DNA from 3 places in the Treponema denticola genome. Region 3 is predicted to be linked to each of the others. Evidence: riboswitches for the same ligand, from Rfam matches in the RefSeq annotation. Region 3 holds a riboswitch; each other region holds the start of a gene.
What was found. A riboswitch is a leader RNA that binds a small molecule or an ion and turns the genes downstream of it on or off. The one in region 3 is predicted to bind cobalamin.

Region 1 (3,278 bases), 440 kb from region 3:
TTGATCTAAAGACCTCTTTATTTCCTTTATAGAAAACAAGTTCATTTTTTCCGTCTTTTACGATAAATTCCATGTGGGAATAGTCCTTAACGGATTTATTTCCTTTCTGTAATTCGGCAATAATTTCAGCTTTTGTAAAATCTCCGCCTTTGGGATTTTTGCCTGCAAATTCTTTTATAACCTTTGCATAGGCAGCTTCAACCTCTTTACTTGTATTTTCAAATATAGATAATGTATTAATCCATTTGCCGTACTTGGCATAGGATTCAAAGGGAGAAACAGGGCTGAATTTAGTCATAGACTTAATTGAATTTTCAAAATTGCTTACCATTGTTTCTTTTGTTGTTGAAGCAGGAACATATGTCGGCCATGATTTATCACCTCCAACAATCCATGAGATGCTATATGAGGTGAATCTTCCATGCCAGTGAAGGATACCATCTCCATGTCTATCCGGCGGAATCAGAATAAGATATTTCACACTCCTTAATTCTTTAGTATCGGTTACAGCTTCAAAAGCTTCCCAAAAAAGGCCTTCTTGATCAGGAGCTGCTTGTTTACCGATGTACTTATACTCGCAAGGCATTTCAAATTTACTTCCATCCCGCTTTTGAATTGTAAATATGACAGTATTTGTTCCATCAAATTTTGCACTTACAACAGGACTTGCATACATATCTGCAACAGCAGCTTTTAAACCATCTTCCGTATAATAAGGCATCTTAGCCGCTGTTTCTTTGTATACGGCATTTAAGGAACTATCATCTTTTACGATATCGATAGAAATCCATTCACCTTTCCACGCAGCAAGTTCTTTGCCTGCTTCAACTTTCATGCTTCCGATTGTGCTAGGCATTGATTTACAGGCAGTAAAAATAACTGCGAGTGTAACCAGTATAAGTGCAATCTTTGCACCCATTCTTTTATTAACCATAATTAAACTCCTTTAAGTTAATATAAGTTATATGTAGCTAACTTTTTATTTAAACAAGAAACAATTCTTGACTTAAAGTAAAAAGAAACTAGCCTTTTTTATTTTCCGCAGAACAGCCGCAGCATCCGCAACCGCAGCCGCTCTTAGGATTGATATTTTTTTCTCCGCAGCTGCAGGCTGAAGCCTTACCCTTAAATATCCTGTAATATTTACGGATGAGTAAGAGAATCACGCCTGCAACTATAGAAATAGTCAAAACCATTCCCAATGTCATAAGGCAATCCTTATTTGACAGGCACTGCCTCAATCCAAAGTACGGCATCCTGTGAAAGTTCTTTACCGGCAAATTCTTTTACATTACCTGCACCGAGGGCAGCAAAGCCCCAGTATCCGGCCTTATGAGGAACAAAGGAGAAGTTTCCGTTTGCGTCGGCTAAAATAGTAGCGGCGGCATTTTTTGGTTTTGCCTTCTTCTCAAATTTGCTTTTTTTCATGTTTACATCAAAGTTGATATATTCAACTTCAATTTCCGCATTGGGAACAGGCTTACCTTTTGAGTCTACAACAGTACCTCTGAAAAGTCCGCCTACCCAAACATCGTAAGGCTTTACCAATGGCATGATTTCGGGATAACCTTCGGCACATCTTGCACTCCAGTCCGTATCAAGACCTGCCTTATTGATAAAGACCTTGGTAATCTGCTGGATATAGACATCTTCGGCACCTTCATAGTAAGGATGAGGAACAGCTACCAAAGCCCAGTCTCCGCCTCCCTTAAAACCGTTATCCTTATTTAGGTTAAGGTCATAGGCTGAAGCCGTATTTTCTAAAGTTGTAAACTCTGTTTTCTTTAAGGAAGGAAGAAGATCCTGAATCTTTTCCTTGTGCACGGAAAAGAATTTTTCAAAACCCTTGATTTCTCCGGCTTCGTTTTTACCGATATCCATTGCGTGTTCTGCTTCTGCAGGATGTGTAAAAACAATCTTAAAGTCAACGGAATTGCCTTCAACTACTGAAGTCGGGGTATAAATCATTTGGAAGTGTGCAAATGAAGCCATAGCTACCAAGAATAAAAGTAAAACTATTCCTGTAAATTTTTTCATAAAAAACTCTCCTATAAATATTTTAGTCTAAAGACTCTTAATCTTAAGTTCAAAAAAGATAGGACCAAAAGTTTTGCTTTAAACTCACGGAAAAATCTTTTTTTTCAAATCCAAATGTAAATCAACACTTACAATCTATCTTATTCTCAAAAAAAAAGCAAGCCCCCAAAGACGGAACAGCAAACTTTTAATTAAAAATAAAGCGGAGATTAAATAAAGAAAACACGAAAAACGCAAGGCGTCAGCTTCGCTTATAGAAAAGACTGACAGTAAAATAGAGTTGCAATAATGAGTTTTCCGACTTTCCTTCCCTCCGAAGGATTCGTAATACAAATAGGCAGGTCTCCTGACTTATGATTTAAAGTTTATCGCCTTCCCATATTAACAGTGGCTTATGCTTCCAATACATAGAGGCATTATGATAAACAAACTCAATTACAGTAGCGGGGGCTGTGCCGGTTTTTCACCGGTTTCCCTTTTAATCTTAAAAATTAATTTAAGAACCTTATTTGTCTATAACCTTCGGGTAATTATAAATATTTCCAAAAAAAAAGCAAGCCCCCAACGGGACACCAATGGGGATTTGTTATCTATTTACTATCCTACTTATTTTCAGCCTTATCCGAAATCTTTTTAAAGATAGGAGGCCAAGCGAACATAACCACAAAAAGCAAGATTACTATTATCAGGGCCGCAGGCGAAAATCCTTCCTTGGGTTTTGCTCTTTCAGAAGGCTCTCCGTCAGAAGAAGATATATCGGCTTGTTTTGTGCTATCAGCCTGTTCGGCCGCATCTTCAATCTTACTGACCTCAAACCAAATAACTGCATCTTGAGAAAGTTCTTTCCCACCGAATTCCTTTTCCTTCCCTACCCCAAGAGCAGCAAAGCCCCAATATCCAGGACAAGGAGGAATAAACTCGAAAACGCCTGTATTATCCGCCATTATCATTCCGGCACCCGATTTTTGCAGTTTGGGTTCTCCGGTAAATTTCTTGTTTGCCATATCCACATCGTAGTTCATGTTTTCAAATTCAACCTGAGCATAAGGCACAGGTTTTCCATCGGAGTCCAAAACAAGGGCACGGATAACACCGCCCTCCCAAATCTCATATGGCTTTACCAAGGGCAAAATTTCAGGATAGCCTTCGGCAACCCTTGACTGCCAATCGGTTGAAAGTCCGGCCTTGTTAATAAAGACCTTAGCTATCTGCTGAATATATCCGTCATCGGCGGCTTCAAA
Region 2 (3,278 bases), 1.4 Mb from region 3:
TACGATAAAGACCAGAATCAATTCTATGATGTGGAATGAAGAGGAGGGGTTTTATTATGACCTTGATGCTTCAGGAAACCAGATAAAGAAAAAGACTCTCGCCGGTTTTTGGCCCATGCTTGCCGAAATTCCTAACGAAGATAAGGCCGCTCTTTTGGTTGAACATTTATCAAACCCTAACACTTTCGGTGTTGATCATCCTTTTCCAAGCCTTGCCGCTAATGAGCCCGAATATGATGAGGCCGGAAACGGTGCCTGCGGCAGCGTTTTTCCTATTTTAAATTTTGTTGTTATAAAGGGACTTGAAAAATATAACCGTTGGGAATTAGCCCGTGAATGTGCTATAAGACATTTATACTACGTGCTTGAAACCCTTTCTCCCGCAGGAAACTCAAAAAAACAAGGCTTCTTATGGGAAGCTTATTCTCCGGTAAAGGAAGGGCCTGCACATTGGAAGGGAAAACCTGCTTTCCCTAGAAAACAGTACCTTTTAAGGGTCGGCCTTTCTACAATAAGTCTTATGATAGAAAATGTTATAGGTCTTTCGATAAGTCTCCCGCGTAAGACTGTCAACTGGACTGTTCCCAATCTTGAAGTCATGGGTATTGAAAACTTAAGCCTTAAAAGAAACCTAATCACTATTCTTTCGTCCAAGAGCCAGAGGGGATGGGAGATTCACATGGAAAGCGAAAAGCTCTATTATTTTACCATAAATATCCTAAACGAAAAGAAGAAGACCTTGCCGATTCCGTCGGGTAAGTGTTCAATGCTGATAGACAAACTTTAAAAAAGCCGGTTTAGTTAATTCCCTTAACTTTTTGAGTTTCTACAAGCTGCTTTAAAGCCTTAATATAGGCAGCCTTTCTCATGCTGACATTATAGGCTTCTTTTTCATCCCATACCAGCTTGAAGGCTTCAATCATCTTATCTTCAAGGCGCTTGTTGACTTCTTCTTCCGTCCAATAAAAGCTTTGCAGGTTTTGCACCCATTCAAAGTATGAAACGATTACGCCTCCTGAATTTGCAAGAACATCGGGCACAGTTATAATGTTATTTTTTTCGAGGATTTTATCGGCTTCAGGGGTAACGGGGCCGTTTGCAGCCTCGATGATTATGGAAGCCTTAATATTTGATGCATTTTTTTCGGTAATTTGATTTTCGAGGGCCGCCGGAATTAAAATATCGGCTTTAAGCTCCAATAGTTCTTCATTGGAGAGCCTTGTAAAATCTCCGGCAAAAGAATTGAGTTTTTTTCCTTCTTTTTTGTGTTTGAGTATTTGAGGAATATTTAAGCCTTTTTCATTGTATATTGCGCTGCTTGTATCGCTTATTGCAATTATCTTGGCTTCCTCTTTATAAAAAAGATCTGCAGTAACGCCGCCGACATTTCCAAGACCTTGAATAACTACACTTTGGTCTTTTAAGTTTTTATTAAGTTTCTTTAAAATTTCCCTTGTTGCAAAAAGAACTCCCCGGCCTGTGGCTTCTACTCGTCCTTTAGACCCGCCGAGAGGAAGCGGTTTTCCCGTAACAACTGCGGGGCTGAATTCTCCGGCATATTCACTGTAGCTGTCCGCTATCCAGGACATAACCTTTGCATTTGTTCCGACGTCCGGGGCAGGTATATCTATCTTAGGGCCTATAAAAGATGCAATCCGCCTTGTGTATCCTCTTGTCAGCTTTTCAAGTTCCGTTTCTGAAAGTTTTGAAGGGTCTACACAGATGCCTCCTTTTCCTCCCCCGTAGGGAATGTCGGCAACGGCACACTTAAAGGTCATCCATGCAGCAAGGGAGCGTACCTCATCGATGTTTACATCTTGGTGAAATCTTATACCTCCCTTTGCCGGGCCTCTTAATGTAGAATGCTGGACCCTGTATCCGCTAAAAACCTTGATTTTTCCGTTATCCATTTTTACGGGTATTGAAACATGCATCTCTCTTTCAGGGCTTAAAAGGGATATGTAATCGTCTTCTGCCAGATTAGCCGTATTTGCAGCTTCCGTTATAGTGCTTAAAAGTTTTTCGTATGTATTCGCCATAAAATCCTTCTTAAAAATAGTTTATGATGATTATACATTAAAAGCCGTATTTTTGAAAGTTATCAGGGAGAAAATTCGAATTTTGATTTAAATAAAGAAAAACGATTCCGGTCCGCAAAGGGATTTAGGTTTCCTCAAAATGTACACCCAAGGGTATCAATCGGATGTACTCAAGGCTAAACGAAGAAAACTTGACAAAATCTTCAAACAGCCCAAGGAGCAATAGAGGAAATAAATATGATTAACACGATAAATTTTGCTGCAACTCATGAGTCCAAGCAGAGTGCGGCACGGGCAAAACTTGCATTTTACCCTCATAGTCATTGGCAGGTCTTACGGCTCGGAGGTCATCATTGATTTTCGCCTTCCCGGAATAAACCAGTGGCATTTTGAAAACCAACTCTCTCACTTACGTCAGCCGGACTGCTCAGGACTTTCACCTGATTCCCTTTTCACTCCTTAGCTAAAAGGAGCACCAAGACCGAAACCGTTATTTAAACACAATTCTATACTTTTATAAAAAATAAGTCAAGATGTCAAAATCGGTACACCAATCCAATCGAGATTCAACACTCTGACAATTGAAAAATCTACTGTTCTATGATATACTTGATTTGTAAGGGGGATTGAGAGTTAATTGGTAGTGGATAATTTGTAATTTCATTACCAATTAAAAAGAGGTGTGATATGAGTACTTCAAACAGAAAATACAAGGATTCGGTTTTTGTTGATTTGTTCAGTGAAGATGAAAAGGCGAAAGAGAATTTTTTGTCTCTTTATAATGCATTACACGGCACCAAACTTACGGCTACAGCACAGCTGAAAAATGTAAGGCTTGATCAGGTACTTTATATGACATTCTATAATGATGTGTCATATCTTATTGATAACAAAATCATAGTGCTGGTAGAGCATCAATCCACTATAAACCCAAATATGCCTTTACGTTGCCTTGAATACATAAGCCGCCTTTATGAAACTCTATTTGAATCAAAAGAAAAATACAGCCGTAAACTCTTAAACATTCCGACGCCCGAATTTTATGTATTTTATAATGGGGATGAAACCTATCCTTCCGATAAAACATTAAAACTATCAGATGCTTTTATAGAAAAGGCGGTAAAACCTAATCTTGAGTTGACCGTTAAGATAATAAACATAAATCAGCAAAATCGCCATCCCTTGCTTAAAAACTGCAAAACGATGTATGAGTACACAATATTTGTAGAAACGGTACGA
Region 3 (3,278 bases):
ACCTACAATGGCGGAACATATCAAAAGATAAACTTGGCGGTAAATATGCAAATCCTTTCCTAATGTAATTGATACGCTGTCGCCGAGGAGCATCAGGTTAAGGGTGCGGTATTGTGTCATAAAAAAGAAGATTCCTAAAAATATAACTCCGGCAAGGAGTCCGAGGTTTTCCCATTTTGCTCCGCCGAAGCCTCCCATAAGCCAAAAGGTAATGCTTCTTATAGCTTCCCTGTTTTTTGTAGTAAAGACTATAAACGAAGAAAAGGCTGAAAAAATCGTGCTTATGGCAATACCGGCCATCAGTAATTTTGCGGAATTGGCTCTGCCTTTTATGTTGGCGGCATTTATTACGATTAAGGCTGTTCCAAAGGCGGAAAAGCAGGCACACAAGCCTACATAATTAGGCCCCAGTTTTGCACCCACGCCCAAAGCGATTGCAAGAGTTGCCCCAAGAGAAGCTCCCGATGAAATGCCCAATATATAAGGGTCTGCCAATGAGTTTTGTACTATTGCCTGCATGACAACTCCGGTTACGGCTAAGCCCATTCCGGTAAGACAGGCTAAAAGTATCCTAGGCATACGGACAATCCAAACTATGTCGATAGCCGACTTTTTAATTCCTTCAAGGCTTCCGGCACCTAAGATTTTAAATTGAGCGATTTTTAAGATTTCGGCGGGAGCTATGCGTACAGCTCCGAATCCTACCGATAGAACTATGGAAATTAAAAGTCCCGCCAAAGGAAAAAGAAGTGCTGAAGATAGAAAAACTATTTTCAGCACTTTGTTTTTATTGTTTTGCATATTATAGGTCAGGATATAAACCTGAGATAATTGTCTTTATTCCGTCATAGGTTCTTATGCCGCTGGCATAAACTTCACTTAAATTAATCGGAAAAACTTTTTTGTTTTGAAGTGCTGCTATGCTTTGTAAAGCATTATCTTTTGTGAGCATTTCTATAGATTGGTCTTTTTCAATATAGTCGCCGAAGTAAACCGTAAAGATAACATCGGGATTAAGCTCGATTAGTTCTTCCTTGCCTATTCCTTTTTTATCCTTACCTACAAGATCGGCACCGACCTGCATTGCAATTTGCCCGCCGATAGTTCTTTCCCCATAAACACGGTACTGGCCTTCTTTTTCTACTTCAATTATTATGGCCTTTACCTTTGTTTTGCCTTCGACGTGTTTTTTTGCTGCGGCAATTTCAGTTTTCATCTTATCGACAATTTCTTGAGCTTTGTCTTCTACATTGAAAATTTTACCTATATTGAGAATGTCCTGATATTCGTTTTCGAGAGCATCTTCTTTTTTTAAGCCTGAGTTTTGCCAAATGTAGGTTTTTGTACCTCTGTCATGCCAGAATTTTACATCTCCATAACGCTTTTCACCGAATAATGATGTCCATGCAAAAATAAAATCCGGTTCCATGTCGATAATTTCTTCTTTTTCAGGACGCTTGTCGCGGTAATCCACTTTGCTGAAAGCTTCTTTAAATTCGTCTTTAACCGGATCATCAAGCCCGACTGCAAGAATAAGCTTATCGGAAAGACCGAGGGCGAGCATTGTTTCGATAGGGCTTTGGTAAAAGGCGGCAACCTTTTCCGGGGCTTTTTCAAATGTAAGGTCTACAGGTTCTCCCGCATAATTATATGTGGTAATTGTTACAGGATAATGGGCTCCTTCCATTTTAGGCATTGATTTGCCCGAATTTTGTGATTGATCTTCCTTAGGACTGCATCCTAAAAAAAACGAAACTGCCAATAATAGCAGCATTGAGCGAAAAAAAATCTTTTTCATACTTCCCCCAAAAATAGTGTGTTTATTTTACGGCTTCAAACTAAAAGGTATAAGTTTATGCAGCGGGTACAAAGATACTTTTGGGATCTTATTAAGCTATAGAGAAAACAAAGATACTATAAGTTCCTTTAGTGTCCCGTACTTTATCGCTCGTAAAGCACAAGGCTTAGTCCTTTACAGGCAGGTATTCTGACTTCGAGTTTCAGCATCTTTTTAAGCCTTCCCCGATTTCCCGAGTGACATATTTTAAAAAGACTAGTCTCTTACAGCGGCGGGACCGTGACGGAATTACACCGTGCTTCCCTTTTAACCGAATTTCGGCACCTGTATGGTTTGAAAATTGTAAAGTAATTCTAAAACTTTTGTAAATTAATGTCAAGGAGTTTTTTATAAAATGAATGATTTTCCTATTGACATTTTTTATTCTTTATGGTATAAGGAACGCTGATATTGAAATTATGATTTAGGGCCTAAAAAGGGCTTTAAATCGGTATTCTTTAGAAGTTTTGCATTGCCGTAAAGCCTTTTAGGCAGGCGGATGCCGTCCTTGTTTAAGCAAATGAGGAAAGAAATCTTTAAAACTTCGCAGGATGCCAAACCAGTCATCGGAGTTACGGTTTACAGGTGATCAGGTGGGTCCGAATGCTGTCCGAAAACCTATGGGCGGTGGATAAAAAGCTTTTTTCTTTAAATAAAGAAAATGCTTAAATCTTATCTGATTTTAATCACTGTCTTATGTTTCTCCGGTTTGTTTCTTTGTTAAGCTTGTTTTTCGGTTACGAAAGACCGGTTAACTTTTTAATCTCGTCATTTTTAATGCGGGAAATATTAGACTTGCCTACGTCTTTTAGGAGGATCTCATGGCAAAGGAAAAATTTAACAGAACGAAAGTTCACATGAATGTTGGTACCATCGGTCACGTTGACCATGGTAAGACCACTCTTTCGGCAGCGATCACTACGTATTGTGCAAAGAAGTACGGTGATAAGCTTCTAAAATATGACGAGATCGACAATGCTCCGGAAGAAAAAGAGCGCGGTATTACTATCAATACCCGACACTTGGAATATCAGTCCGATAAGAGACACTATGCACACATCGACTGCCCCGGCCACGCTGACTATGTTAAAAACATGATCACCGGTGCTGCTCAGATGGACGGTGCTATTCTTGTAGTTTCTGCTCCGGACTCGGTTATGCCTCAGACAAAAGAACACTTGCTTCTCGCCCGTCAGGTAGGTGTACCTTCAATCATCGTCTTCCTTAATAAGGTTGACCTTGTTGATGATCCCGAACTTGTAGATTTGGTAGAAGAAGAAGTTCGTGAAACTTTGGCATCTTACGGCTTCCCTGAGGATACTCCTATTATTAAGGGTTCTGCATTTAAGGCTTTACAGGACGGTGCTTCCGCAGAGGATACGGCTTGCATCGAAGAATTGCTCCAGACAATGGACAGTTACTTCAAGGATCCTGTCCGCGA

Region 1: linked by a shared signal. The riboswitch ahead of E4N78_RS09290 (DUF4198 domain-containing protein) and the one ahead of E4N78_RS11290 (ABC transporter substrate-binding protein) in region 3 are both predicted to bind cobalamin.
Region 2: linked by a shared signal. The riboswitch ahead of E4N78_RS04535 (Glu/Leu/Phe/Val family dehydrogenase) and the one ahead of E4N78_RS11290 (ABC transporter substrate-binding protein) in region 3 are both predicted to bind cobalamin.

What each region holds. Positions count from the first base shown of each region.
Region 1 is NZ_CP038800.1:1,948,482-1,951,759, forward strand. It holds gene E4N78_RS09280 (ZinT/AdcA family metal-binding protein) at 1-934, opposite strand, end outside; gene E4N78_RS09285 (hypothetical protein) at 1,023-1,208, opposite strand; gene E4N78_RS09290 (DUF4198 domain-containing protein) at 1,219-2,037, opposite strand; cobalamin riboswitch at 2,358-2,560, opposite strand; gene E4N78_RS09295 (DUF4198 domain-containing protein) at 2,640-3,278, opposite strand, start outside.
Region 2 is NZ_CP038800.1:1,001,840-1,005,117, forward strand. It holds gene E4N78_RS04530 (MGH1-like glycoside hydrolase domain-containing protein) at 1-787, shown strand, start outside; gene E4N78_RS04535 (Glu/Leu/Phe/Val family dehydrogenase) at 798-2,039, opposite strand; cobalamin riboswitch at 2,348-2,534, opposite strand; gene E4N78_RS04540 (Rpn family recombination-promoting nuclease/putative transposase) at 2,727-3,278, shown strand, end outside.
Region 3 is NZ_CP038800.1:2,391,058-2,394,335, reverse strand. It holds gene E4N78_RS11295 (FecCD family ABC transporter permease) at 1-801, opposite strand, end outside; gene E4N78_RS11290 (ABC transporter substrate-binding protein) at 803-1,798, opposite strand; cobalamin riboswitch at 1,961-2,141, opposite strand; gene E4N78_RS11285 (hypothetical protein) at 2,255-2,404, opposite strand; gene tuf (elongation factor Tu) at 2,659-3,278, shown strand, end outside.